One region of the Arthrobacter sp. YC-RL1 genome, then DNA from elsewhere that is predicted to be linked to it. Evidence: riboswitches for the same ligand, from Rfam matches in the RefSeq annotation. Region 1 holds a riboswitch; each other region holds the start of a gene.

Region 1 (3,269 bases):
ACGAAGGCGATGGCGGCGCGAATGACAATTTCCATTAGGGAACCCTCCAGGTGGTGAACGGTACGTTGACGGTGGAAGCGCCGACTTCGACCTCGAGGTTCCCGTCGGTGCGCAAGTCCCACTGGTCAGAGGCCCGGCCTGTGATGCGAACCAGCATTTGCGTGGCCCCGGGTTGGGGAGCAACCTCGAATTCCACCGCACCGGCCGCGTCGGAACTTTGCGATTCCGGGTCCGGGAAGACCGCCAAGTCCTCGAAGAACAACAGGTAGTCCTCGGCGAGGCGCAGCTTACAGGTATCGGGCAGCGGTTCGTCGGAACTGACAAGTATTTCCAGCTCGACCTCATTGCCTGCCCGCGCCACCAACGGGTGGCGCACGTGGACTTGCATACGGTCCTCGGACTGGTCGGTGCTGGATTCCACATCGAACGCTCCAAGCGCCGCGGCCGCGACGATGGCTGCGACGATGAGGATGATGATCCGGCTCACGATGCGTCGCGTGCGGTGAGCAGTCTCGTCAATGACATCGTCCAACGTTGAATCAGAGACCTTGGCGTTGTGAATATTAGTCATCAAAACTCCTTGTGCCCATATTTGCCGAGATTAGCCGCGGCCGGTGCCGCTCTCCACGGAAGACGGATGTTCACAGCAGTTATCCAGTACGCCGCAACCGTCCGTTGTTTCTGGCAGTCTGCGCAGGTCCATTGAACTTCGCCCCCTCGGGTGGGAAGGTTGCCGGAGAAAGGAGAAACGCATGCCTGCACAGGACGTAATTGCCCAAGACCAGCTCAACGAATACCTCCAGGGGATGCCGCAGTGGCGCCAGATCCCCGGAGCCATTGCCGCGGTTTTCGAGACCAAGACCTCCGCGGCCGCGATCGAGCTTTTCAGCGATATCGCAAGCGCCGCAGAGATGGACAACCACCACCCCGACGTGGACTGGCGCTACAACCGCGTGTTCGTGACAACCGCCTCCCATGACGCCGGCGGCCAGATCACCACCCGCGACATTGCGCTGGCCAGCAAGATCTCCGAGCGGGCCGCGGCCCTCGGGGCCAAACCCCGCGTCGACCTGATCCGCGCAGTGGAGATTGCCATCGACACCGACAAGCCCCAGGAGATCGCGGAGCAATGGGCCGCCGGGCTTGGGTACAAGTCGCTGGAGGACGGCAGCATCGCCGATCCCCACGGTCGCGGCCCGGCGATCTGGTTCCAGAAAACCGACACTCCCAATACGAACCGGCTGCACTTGGACGTGTGGGTTCCGTATTCGGAAAGCGGTCCGGTGCTCACGAAGCTGGAAGAAGTTGGCGCCCACTCCGACGGCGATGCCGCGCCGTCCTTCACCGTCATCACCGACGCCCAGGGCAATCGCTTCTGCATCTGCACCGAGGCCGACCGCTAGCACCGAGCGAACTGCAGTCAAAGGTGGACTTGTCCACCAGAGTCGATGGCTGATCCGGTGTCCGTACCTGTGAAGGCATGGGCACCGGATCTGCTGTATCCGGCGCCGCGGCCATACTGTCGGTAGCTGCGGGTTAGGCTGGATTCCAAGTTCAAGAGCTGCGACGCAAAGTACCTGGCTGGTCGCACGGCAACCCTCCTCATCGAGCGGGGTGCCCCAGGGGAAGAACCGACCCGGACAAAAGTCCCGGGTAAGTCGGTGGGCCAGTCCGGCACAATAGGTGCTCGGCCGGCTCCCTGAGCAGGAGCGAACAACAATGCAGAACCCAGAATTCTCGATCAATCACCCAGAAGGCACCCTGCAGGAACGGCTGTGGAACAGCGTGGTCATGGACTACCCATTTTTCGGAGAACGTCCGGTCGAGCAGTCGGCTTACCGGCAGGCAACCCGCAGCGGGGAATTCGCCAGCGGCAAGCTCAGCGAGACGCCGGAACACCTGCAGAACTACATCCTCCGCTGGATCGCCGCAGGCTTCACACCTGAACTGTATTGGGCCGTCAGTTTGGGAATCAGGGAAGCAGCAGCGCACGCACGTCGGCGTTGCAAGAGTCCGGAGGACCTGCTTCGCCTCGAAGATCGGATGAGACGGCTGGGCATCTTGGCGCCCAACCCGAGGGCAGGGCAGCTCTACAAGGAACTGCAACGCGATGAGCGGGGTGGGGCGGTTCTGGTGGACAGCTGCTACCCGGCGCATGTTGTGCAGCTGGAACCGGAAGAATGGGCGGAGTTTCCGCAACGGTTGCTCTTCGGTCGGCCATCTGCCGCGCTTCAGCAGTTTATTTACGGTGACCCGCTCCATCAAGGGACCACCAACTGAATCGCCCCACGGCAGGAACGCCTTCAAGCGGCAACGATGCGGTGCGCTGGCGCAGCAGGGGGATATTCCTCCCCGGCAAGGAGGAAGGCGCGGCCTACAACCCCCTGCTGCCGCCGTCCTGTTCAGCTTCCGGATCTTGTTCAAATCCGCTGGGCGCTTCGTAGCTCCCTGCCACCCCGGGGAACCATCCGAAGGATGCGTCTTCGCTGAATTCTTCCGGCTCGTCAAGATCCGGATCGTTGGTTCCCCCGAGGAAGTTTCGCGTGAGAGTGGCCGCATCGCTCATAAGCTCCGCGGCGGCTTCGAGCAGATGGGCGTCACCAGGAGCCTGGCCCGCGACTGCCGCGTTGAGGATGGATCGGCGAACCAATTCCCTGATGAACGAGGCAGTCGTTCCATCGACAAGGTGCGCAACCTGTTGCACGGTGTCGGAGCTGGGCTTCAGCTTGGCTGCATACAGTTCCAGCAGGGCAATACGTCCTTCGAGATCAGGGCGTGGAATCTCCACCGCAAGATCGATGCGCCCGGGGCGCTGCACCAAGGCGCGCTCAAGGGAATCCACGCGGTTCGTGGTGAGCAGGAAGGTGACGTCCGCGTCCGGTTCCAGGCCGTCCATGGCGTCGAGGACTTCGAAAAGCAGCGGCTGGGGGCCGTGGCTGAAGCTGCGGTCTTCGGCGATCAGGTCGCAGTCTTCCAGCACGACGATCGATGGCTGCAGCGCATGCGCCATGGCGGCGGCTGGGGAGATGTAGGCCAACGAATCGCCGTTGAGCAGGATGACAGTGTGGTCTTCAGCCGCCGAGGACAGATACCTGACGGTATGGGTTTTCCCGGTGCCCGGCGGGCCGAAGAGCAGGACTCCGCGTTTGAGATGCGCACCGAGCGCAGTCAGGACATCGCGGTGGGTTCGGACGCCGAGGACTTGTTCCTCAATGCGTTCACGCAGGCCGTCGGGCAGCACGAGCTGTTCGCGCGGGAAGGGTTCGCGC
Region 2 (3,269 bases), 3.1 Mb from region 1:
GGCTGAACTCCTGCAGCGCGCCGGAGAAGTATTGGTCGAGCTGCCTGGCCGCGTCGTCGAGCGATCTGTCGTCCTTCAGGATCCGCGGGCCCACCTTGTGCGCCAGGACATCGAGGATGCGCTCATGCCCCTCGGTTTCAAAGGCCACCCGGACCAGCCCGGCCTCCGTGGAGGCCAGCAGCAGCCCTCCGATCGGGCTGTCGACAATGCGGTAGGAGATCTCGATCAACTGCTGGCGGCGGGCATCATGAACAAATTTTTTGTTCAATTCGGCCAGGATCCGTTCTTCGTCCCGCGTCGCCGGGAAGGCGGTAGTCCGTTCGCTCATGACAACTCCTCCAGCATCTGCGCGTGCTTCCAATGGGCACGCAGGTTCTTGATTCCGTCGCTGCCCGCGCGGCGGGCGGCCGCTTCGGAACCTGAAAGGATCTGCGAGATCTGCGCGTAGCTCAACCCGCCCAGGTACCGGTAGGCGAGCACGAAACGCTGCTTCTGAGGCAGCGCCTTGACCGCCTGCCACAGTTCTCCATCCATGATCCTGGCTTCGGGCCGTCCCGCCTGCCCGACTTCTGTCTCGGGCAGCACCTCGGCCAACACCTCGGACGGGTTCTTGCGCAGTTCGTCGATGGCCTTGCGATGGGCGATGGTGACCAGCCAGGCCTGCACGTTGGCATCATCCGGCAGATCCGGATAGGCCTTGAGCGCGGCTAGGAACGTTTCCGACCACGCATCCTGGGCGCGATGCTCATCCAGCAGGGCACGGCACACACGCAGCACGGCCAGCCCATGGTCCTGGACAATCCGTTCGAACGGTATCTGCATGGCTCTCCCGGCAGCTGCTTCCCCTTGCGGGCTCTCACCTTGTAAACGTACCGCAGGCGCCGTTTGTGAGGTCGGCAGCGAAAATTTTTTGCTCCGCGGCGCCAAGGCGCAATTGGAGAAGCCAGCTACAGGCGCACCGTGTCCAAGTCAGCGGCGATTTCTTCCAGCCGCTTCAGGTCGATGTCGATCACTTCGCCGTTCTCCACGCCCTGGGGCTGCCGGCTTCCGGCGAGCGCGTCGCGGATAGTGCGCATGGTCGCGCCGTGGCTGACGACCATGATCCTGCGCCCCGCGTGCTCCTGCACCAGCTGGAGCAGCGCAGGCAGCGCCCGGTCAAGGATCTGCTGGTGGGTTTCCAGTTCGTGCTGCACCTCGGCGGCTTCCAGATCGCTGACCTCGGCCATGATGCGCCCCTCCAGCGGGCCGAAACTGCGCTCGGTCAGGGTGTGCACCGCCGGTCCGGTCTCCGCCCCAAGCTGCTCGGCGATCAGCGCCGCAGTCTGTTGGGCGCGGGCCAGCGGGGAGGCCAGCAGCAGATCCCAGCCTTTGCCCTTCAGGAAGCGCCCCAGGCTGCGTGCTTGGTGGCGTCCGGTCTCGTTCAGCTCGATATCGGTGCGGCCCTGCAGGCGGCCAGCCAGGTTCCAGTCGGTCTGCCCATGTCGTACCAATGCCAGCGCGGTGTCCATGACTCGAGCATAAGCGCAGCGCAAAGGTATCGAAGAATCTGTGGCGAGGGAAGCAATACGCAACGTTACGACTCATAGTTGGGTCATTTTCGGTCATGTTGCGAAGATTGTTACAACCATCCCGAGCGGCCGAGAGATCTGGTTCGATGACGCCGCAGCAACCTGCCACAGCCGGTGGATACGGTGCTACCGCCAGAAACGATGGAGCTGCTTTCCGCCTACCCGGCGTTCAAGCGACATTGACCGGGATTCCTGCCTCGATGGCTTCCGTGTTCGGCACGGAGGCCAAGAACGTATCGACAAGGAGTCATAAGCCACCATGGCAGACCACAAGTTTGGATTCCGCACCCGCGCGCTGCACGCCGGAGGCACCCCCGATGCCGAGCACGGCGCCCGCGCGGTGCCGATCTACCAGAGCACCTCGTTCGTCTTCAAGGACGCCGACGATGCCGCGAACCTGTTCGCCCTGCAGAAGTACGGGAACATCTATTCGCGCATCGGCAACCCGACCGTTGCCGCGTTCGAGGAACGCATGGCCTCGCTGGAAGGCGGCCTCGGCGCGGTAGCCACCGGCTCCGGCATGGCCGCGGAGTTCGTCACCTTCGCCGCGCTGGCCCAGGCCGGCGACCACATCGTGGCCTCGGCCAAGCTCTACGGCGGCACCATTACGCAGCTGGACGTCTCGCTGCGCCGCTTCGGCATCGACACCACCTTCGTCGACTCCAACGACCCGGCCGATTTCGAGGCGGCGATCGGCGAGAACACCAAGGCCGTCTACACCGAGGTCGTGGCCAACCCTTCCGGAGACATCGCGGACCTGGCCGGACTGGCCGAGGTGGCGCATCGCCACGACATCCCGCTGGTGGTCGACTCCACGCTGACTCCGCCGTACATCCTGCGCCCGATCGAGCACGGCGCGGACATCGTGATCCACTCGGCCACCAAGTTCATCGGCGGCCACGGCACGACCCTGGGCGGCGTGGTCATCGAGTCAGGCACCTTCAACTGGGGCAACGGCAAGTTCCCGACCATGACCGAGCCGGTGGCCAGCTACGGCAACGTCTCCTGGTGGGCCAACTTCGGCGAATACGGTTTCCTGACCAAGCTGCGCAGCGAGCAGCTGCGCGACTTCGGCCCGGCGCTGCCGGCGCAGTCGGCCTTCCAGCTGCTGCAGGGTCTGGAGACCCTGCCCCAGCGCATGGACAACCACCTTTCCAACGCCAAGCAGGTCGCCGCCTGGCTGGAAGCCGACGAGCGAGTCACCTACGTGAACTACGCGGGGCTGGAATCCCACCCGCAGCACGAGCAGGCAGCCAAGCTGCTGCCGATGGGCGTCGGCTCGGTCTTCAGCTTCGGTGTCAAGGGCGGCCGCGAGGCCGGCGCCAAGTTCATCGACGCGCTGCAGCTGGCAAGCCACCTGGCGAACATCGGCGACGCCCGCACCCTGGTGCTGCACCCCGCCTCAACCACCCACCAGCAGCTCAGCGCCGAACAGCTGGTCGCCGCCGGCGTTCCGGAAGACCTGATCCGCCTGTCGGTCGGCCTGGAGGACGTCGAGGACATCCTCTGGGACCTCGACCAGGCGCTGGCCGCCTCGCAGGAAGGCACGCTGGAGTCCGACTTCGCGGCACCGGCCTACGACGGAGCATCCTGCGCCGTTCCCGCCGCTTCGAAGGGAGCGAACTAATGAGCACCGCTGAACGCACCTGGCAGGGCCCGGGCGCCGCGCAGCGCCTGAACATCCTGCGCGACACCAAGACC
Region 3 (3,269 bases), 3.1 Mb from region 1:
GCCGCTGGACAGGGAGTATCCCAGATCTCCGCGCAGCAGACCGAGTAGCTGGGAGAAGTACTGGACAATGACCGGTTGGTCGTACCCGTAGTACTCCTTCATCTGCGCGATAGTCGCCGGATCAGCTGCCGAGTCCGAGTTCAGGAAAATCGTCACCGGGTCGTTGGGAAGCGACTGAACTGCGATGAATACCGCGGTGTAGGCAAGCCAGATCACCAGCAGGGCCTGGCCTACGCGCTTGGCAATGTATCCGCCCATGGCTTCGACTCCTAGCCTTCGCTCTTCCAAGCGCCCTGGAAGATCGGGGCGGTACCGGAGGTGAACTCGACGTGGGCTGACTTGTTCGCGCCGTAAACCTGGACCTCGTCCCACAGTACGAGCGTCAGGGCCTTGTCCAGCACCAGTGCACGCTGTTCTTCTTCGACCAGCTTCAGATGCTCTTCTTCGCTGGTTGCCGCCTGTTCCTTGGCGAAGAGCTTGTTCAGTTCCTCGTCGGAGTTCAGGGTCTGGGTATTGTTGGCCGGCGCGTACACCGGGCCGAGGCCGCCGAGGGCGAACTGGCGGGTGCCGAAGAATTCGACCTTGTCGTCGACCAGTGCGTTGACCAGGAAGGTGTTGTCGGCCGCGCGGTTGACCAGCTTCACGCCAAGGTCGCGCCACTGCTGCTCGATCAATTCGAAGGCCGGCTTGATGACAACCGAGTTGTTCGAGGTGGCCACCGTGATTTCCAGCTTTTCGCCGTCCTTCTCACGGATGCCGTCGGCGCCGACCTTCCAGCCTGCTTCGTCCAGGAGCTGCTTTGATTTCTCCGGGTTGTAGGCGATTTCAGAGGACAGGTCGACGAAACCCGGGGCCTTGTGGTTCAAGATCGATCCCGCCACGACGTAGCTGTCGGACAGCACGGTGTCCTTGATGGCTTGGCGGTCGATTCCGACCTGCAGCGCCTGGCGGACCTTGGCGTCCGCCAGCTTGCCGGAGCCGATGCGCACTGCTGCCTGGTTCGTGGTCAGGTCCACTCCCTGCGCGGCGAAGACCTGGCCGCCGTTGGCTGCCAGTACCTGCTCGTCCACCGGCTGCAGACCTCGGACCAGGTCGACCTGGCCCGACTGGGCGGCGCCGGCGCGGCTTGCGACTTCAGGCAGGTACTTGACCACGAGGGAGTCAAGGTATGCGTCGCCCTGGTTCGGGGCGGTTTCCGGGGCCCAGGCGTAGTCATCGCGGCTGGTGAACACCACTTCTTCGTCCGGCTTTTCCGATTCGAAGACAAACGGGCCGGAACCGACGATCTTGGCGATGGCTGACTGGCCTGCATTGTCCAGCTTCAAGGTCTTCGGGGAGACCAGGCCTGCGGCGACCGAAGAAGTAGCGCGCAGGAAGTTGGCGTCGGGACGCTTCAGCGTCACCTTTACCTGGTTCTCCCCCACGACCTCGGCCGACTTGTAGGCGCCGAAGTCCACGTTTGGAGCGATCTGTGCATCTTTGATGCCCAGACCCAGCGCGTCAAGATTCAGCTTAACCGCTTCGGCATTAAGCGCGGATCCATCCGAAAAAGTCACTCCGTCGCGAATGGTGAAGGTGAATTCCGTCTGCTCCTTGTTCGCTTTGAAATCCTTGGCAATCCAGCCCACCAGCTTGCCGGATTCAACGTCGAAGTAGGTCAGGCGGTCAAGGACCGAGTTCAGCACGTTGGCCTTCTCGTAGAAGCGCGCTGCCTGGGTCTGCCAGTTGTTGATCGGGGTGACCTCGGCGAAGGTGAAGGTGCCGCCTTCAACCGGTTCGCCGGAGGCGGTCGGGGCGCCTTCCGCTGGGGCGGCAGTTGTCGAGTTTCCGCCGCAGGCAGTCAGCGTCAGGCCTAGGACGGTGACAAGGGCCGCTGCTTTCAAGCTCAGGTGCGAAGTACGCATCTTCGTGTGTTCCTCTCGGTGTTGGACCCGAGGATTACGCCTGATGTTCAACGATCCGCTTGTAGCGAGTTCGAGGGAAGGCAGAGATCTCCCCTTAAAGGACCGTTGCGAAATCTAGCAATCTCCATCGGTCCTGGCCTTAGCACCGCTCCCGATGTCGGGTGGTTGCTGCGACGTCAACGAGCCAGGTCTCTCAGTCGCTCTGGATGGTGTGGTGTCCAATTTCTTGAACAATTTCAGTGTCGAACACGGAGTTGAATATGACCAAGCGTGACGTAAGTAAAACGTCATGAAACCCAGCAACGGTTATCAACGCTCTTGAAACGAGTCATTTTGCACGTCACAAAGCGTCTTGTGACGATTCTTGTCGACAGCTCTGACAAATTCTTGACTCGGCACCAGGAAGCAAGATCTGTTGCGGCTCCATGGATGAAGGAGCTAGTTGGACAAAATCGCGATATCAGCGACCACGGCCCGCCCTTCCCAAGCCGATGCGTCCGCCGTCCGGTGAACACGGAAATCACCGTCTCCTGCAGAATGGAACAACCCTCGATTGAAACCGGAAATTAGGTTAGCTTAGTAAAAAATTTCGCCATTCCAATCGCGCTAAGAAAGACGGGCAACATGAGCGCCACCGACGCAACACAGTTTTCCGCCCGGCTTCGCAGCGTCACCCAGGAAGATCACCACGCCGCAGAATCCAACGACTTCATCACCAAGTTGATGGGCGGGGAACGCTCGGCACGCGACTACATGTTGCTGATTGCCCAGTACCACTACATCTACGGTGCGTTGGAAGAAGAAGTCCGGGTGCTTGCCGCGGATCCGGAACTTCGCGAAATCTTCGACGCGGCACTTGAACGCAGTGGGCAGATTGCAAAAGACCTGGATGTCCTGCTGCCGGCCCACGGGTTGAAGGAGATCCCAGCGGCGTTGCCGGCCACCGAGGCCTACGTTGCGGCAATCCGCGCCTCGGCGGCGGAACCGGCGCGCCTCGTCGCCCACCACTACCTGCGCTACCTGGGAGACCTGTCCGGCGGCCTAGCCATCGGAAAGCTCGTATCCCGCCACTATTCCATTTCCGATGAAGCATTGAACATGTGGAAGTTCGAGGCCATCGACAAGCCAAAAATCTACAAGGATTCCTACCGCGACAAACTCGATGTTTTCGGGGCGAACACCTCGCATGCCGAAGCGGTGCTCGACGAGGCGAAGCGCGGGTTCCAGTGGAACAAAGCGATCTTCGAGGACCTGCTGAAGGCAAGCGCCAGCGAGCTGAGCGCCGCATCCTAGGTTTTCGGACGTTCTGCACCGACCTGCCACCGGCCGCGGGAATGCCTTCGGCCGGCACGTCGTTGGCAACGG

What was found. Region 1 has a riboswitch for S-adenosylmethionine ahead of ATC04_RS02455 (hypothetical protein). Riboswitches for the same ligand answer to the same signal wherever they lie in the genome.
Region 2: linked by a shared signal. The riboswitch ahead of ATC04_RS16770 (O-acetylhomoserine aminocarboxypropyltransferase/cysteine synthase family protein) and the one ahead of ATC04_RS02455 (hypothetical protein) in region 1 are both predicted to bind S-adenosylmethionine.
Region 3: linked by a shared signal. The riboswitch ahead of ATC04_RS16670 (ABC transporter substrate-binding protein) and the one ahead of ATC04_RS02455 (hypothetical protein) in region 1 are both predicted to bind S-adenosylmethionine.

Annotation. Positions count from the first base shown of each region.
Region 1 covers NZ_CP013297.1:535,614-538,882, forward strand. Annotated here, with positions in the region: gene ATC04_RS02440 (YetF domain-containing protein) at 1-35, opposite strand, end outside; gene ATC04_RS02445 (hypothetical protein) at 35-571, opposite strand; gene ATC04_RS02450 (4a-hydroxytetrahydrobiopterin dehydratase) at 753-1,403, shown strand; SAM riboswitch class IV at 1,553-1,666, shown strand; gene ATC04_RS02455 (hypothetical protein) at 1,720-2,280, shown strand; gene ATC04_RS02460 (ATP-binding protein) at 2,375-3,269, opposite strand, start outside.
Region 2 covers NZ_CP013297.1:3,645,007-3,648,275, forward strand. Annotated here, with positions in the region: gene ATC04_RS16755 (methylated-DNA--[protein]-cysteine S-methyltransferase) at 1-328, opposite strand, end outside; gene ATC04_RS16760 (sigma-70 family RNA polymerase sigma factor) at 325-822, opposite strand; gene ATC04_RS16765 (histidine phosphatase family protein) at 948-1,508, opposite strand; SAM riboswitch class I at 1,622-1,716, shown strand; gene ATC04_RS16770 (O-acetylhomoserine aminocarboxypropyltransferase/cysteine synthase family protein) at 1,828-3,195, shown strand; gene ATC04_RS16775 (CoA-binding protein) at 3,195-3,269, shown strand, end outside.
Region 3 covers NZ_CP013297.1:3,622,092-3,625,360, forward strand. Annotated here, with positions in the region: gene ATC04_RS16665 (ABC transporter permease) at 1-258, opposite strand, end outside; gene ATC04_RS16670 (ABC transporter substrate-binding protein) at 270-1,904, opposite strand; SAM riboswitch class I at 2,026-2,117, opposite strand; gene ATC04_RS16675 (biliverdin-producing heme oxygenase) at 2,529-3,197, shown strand.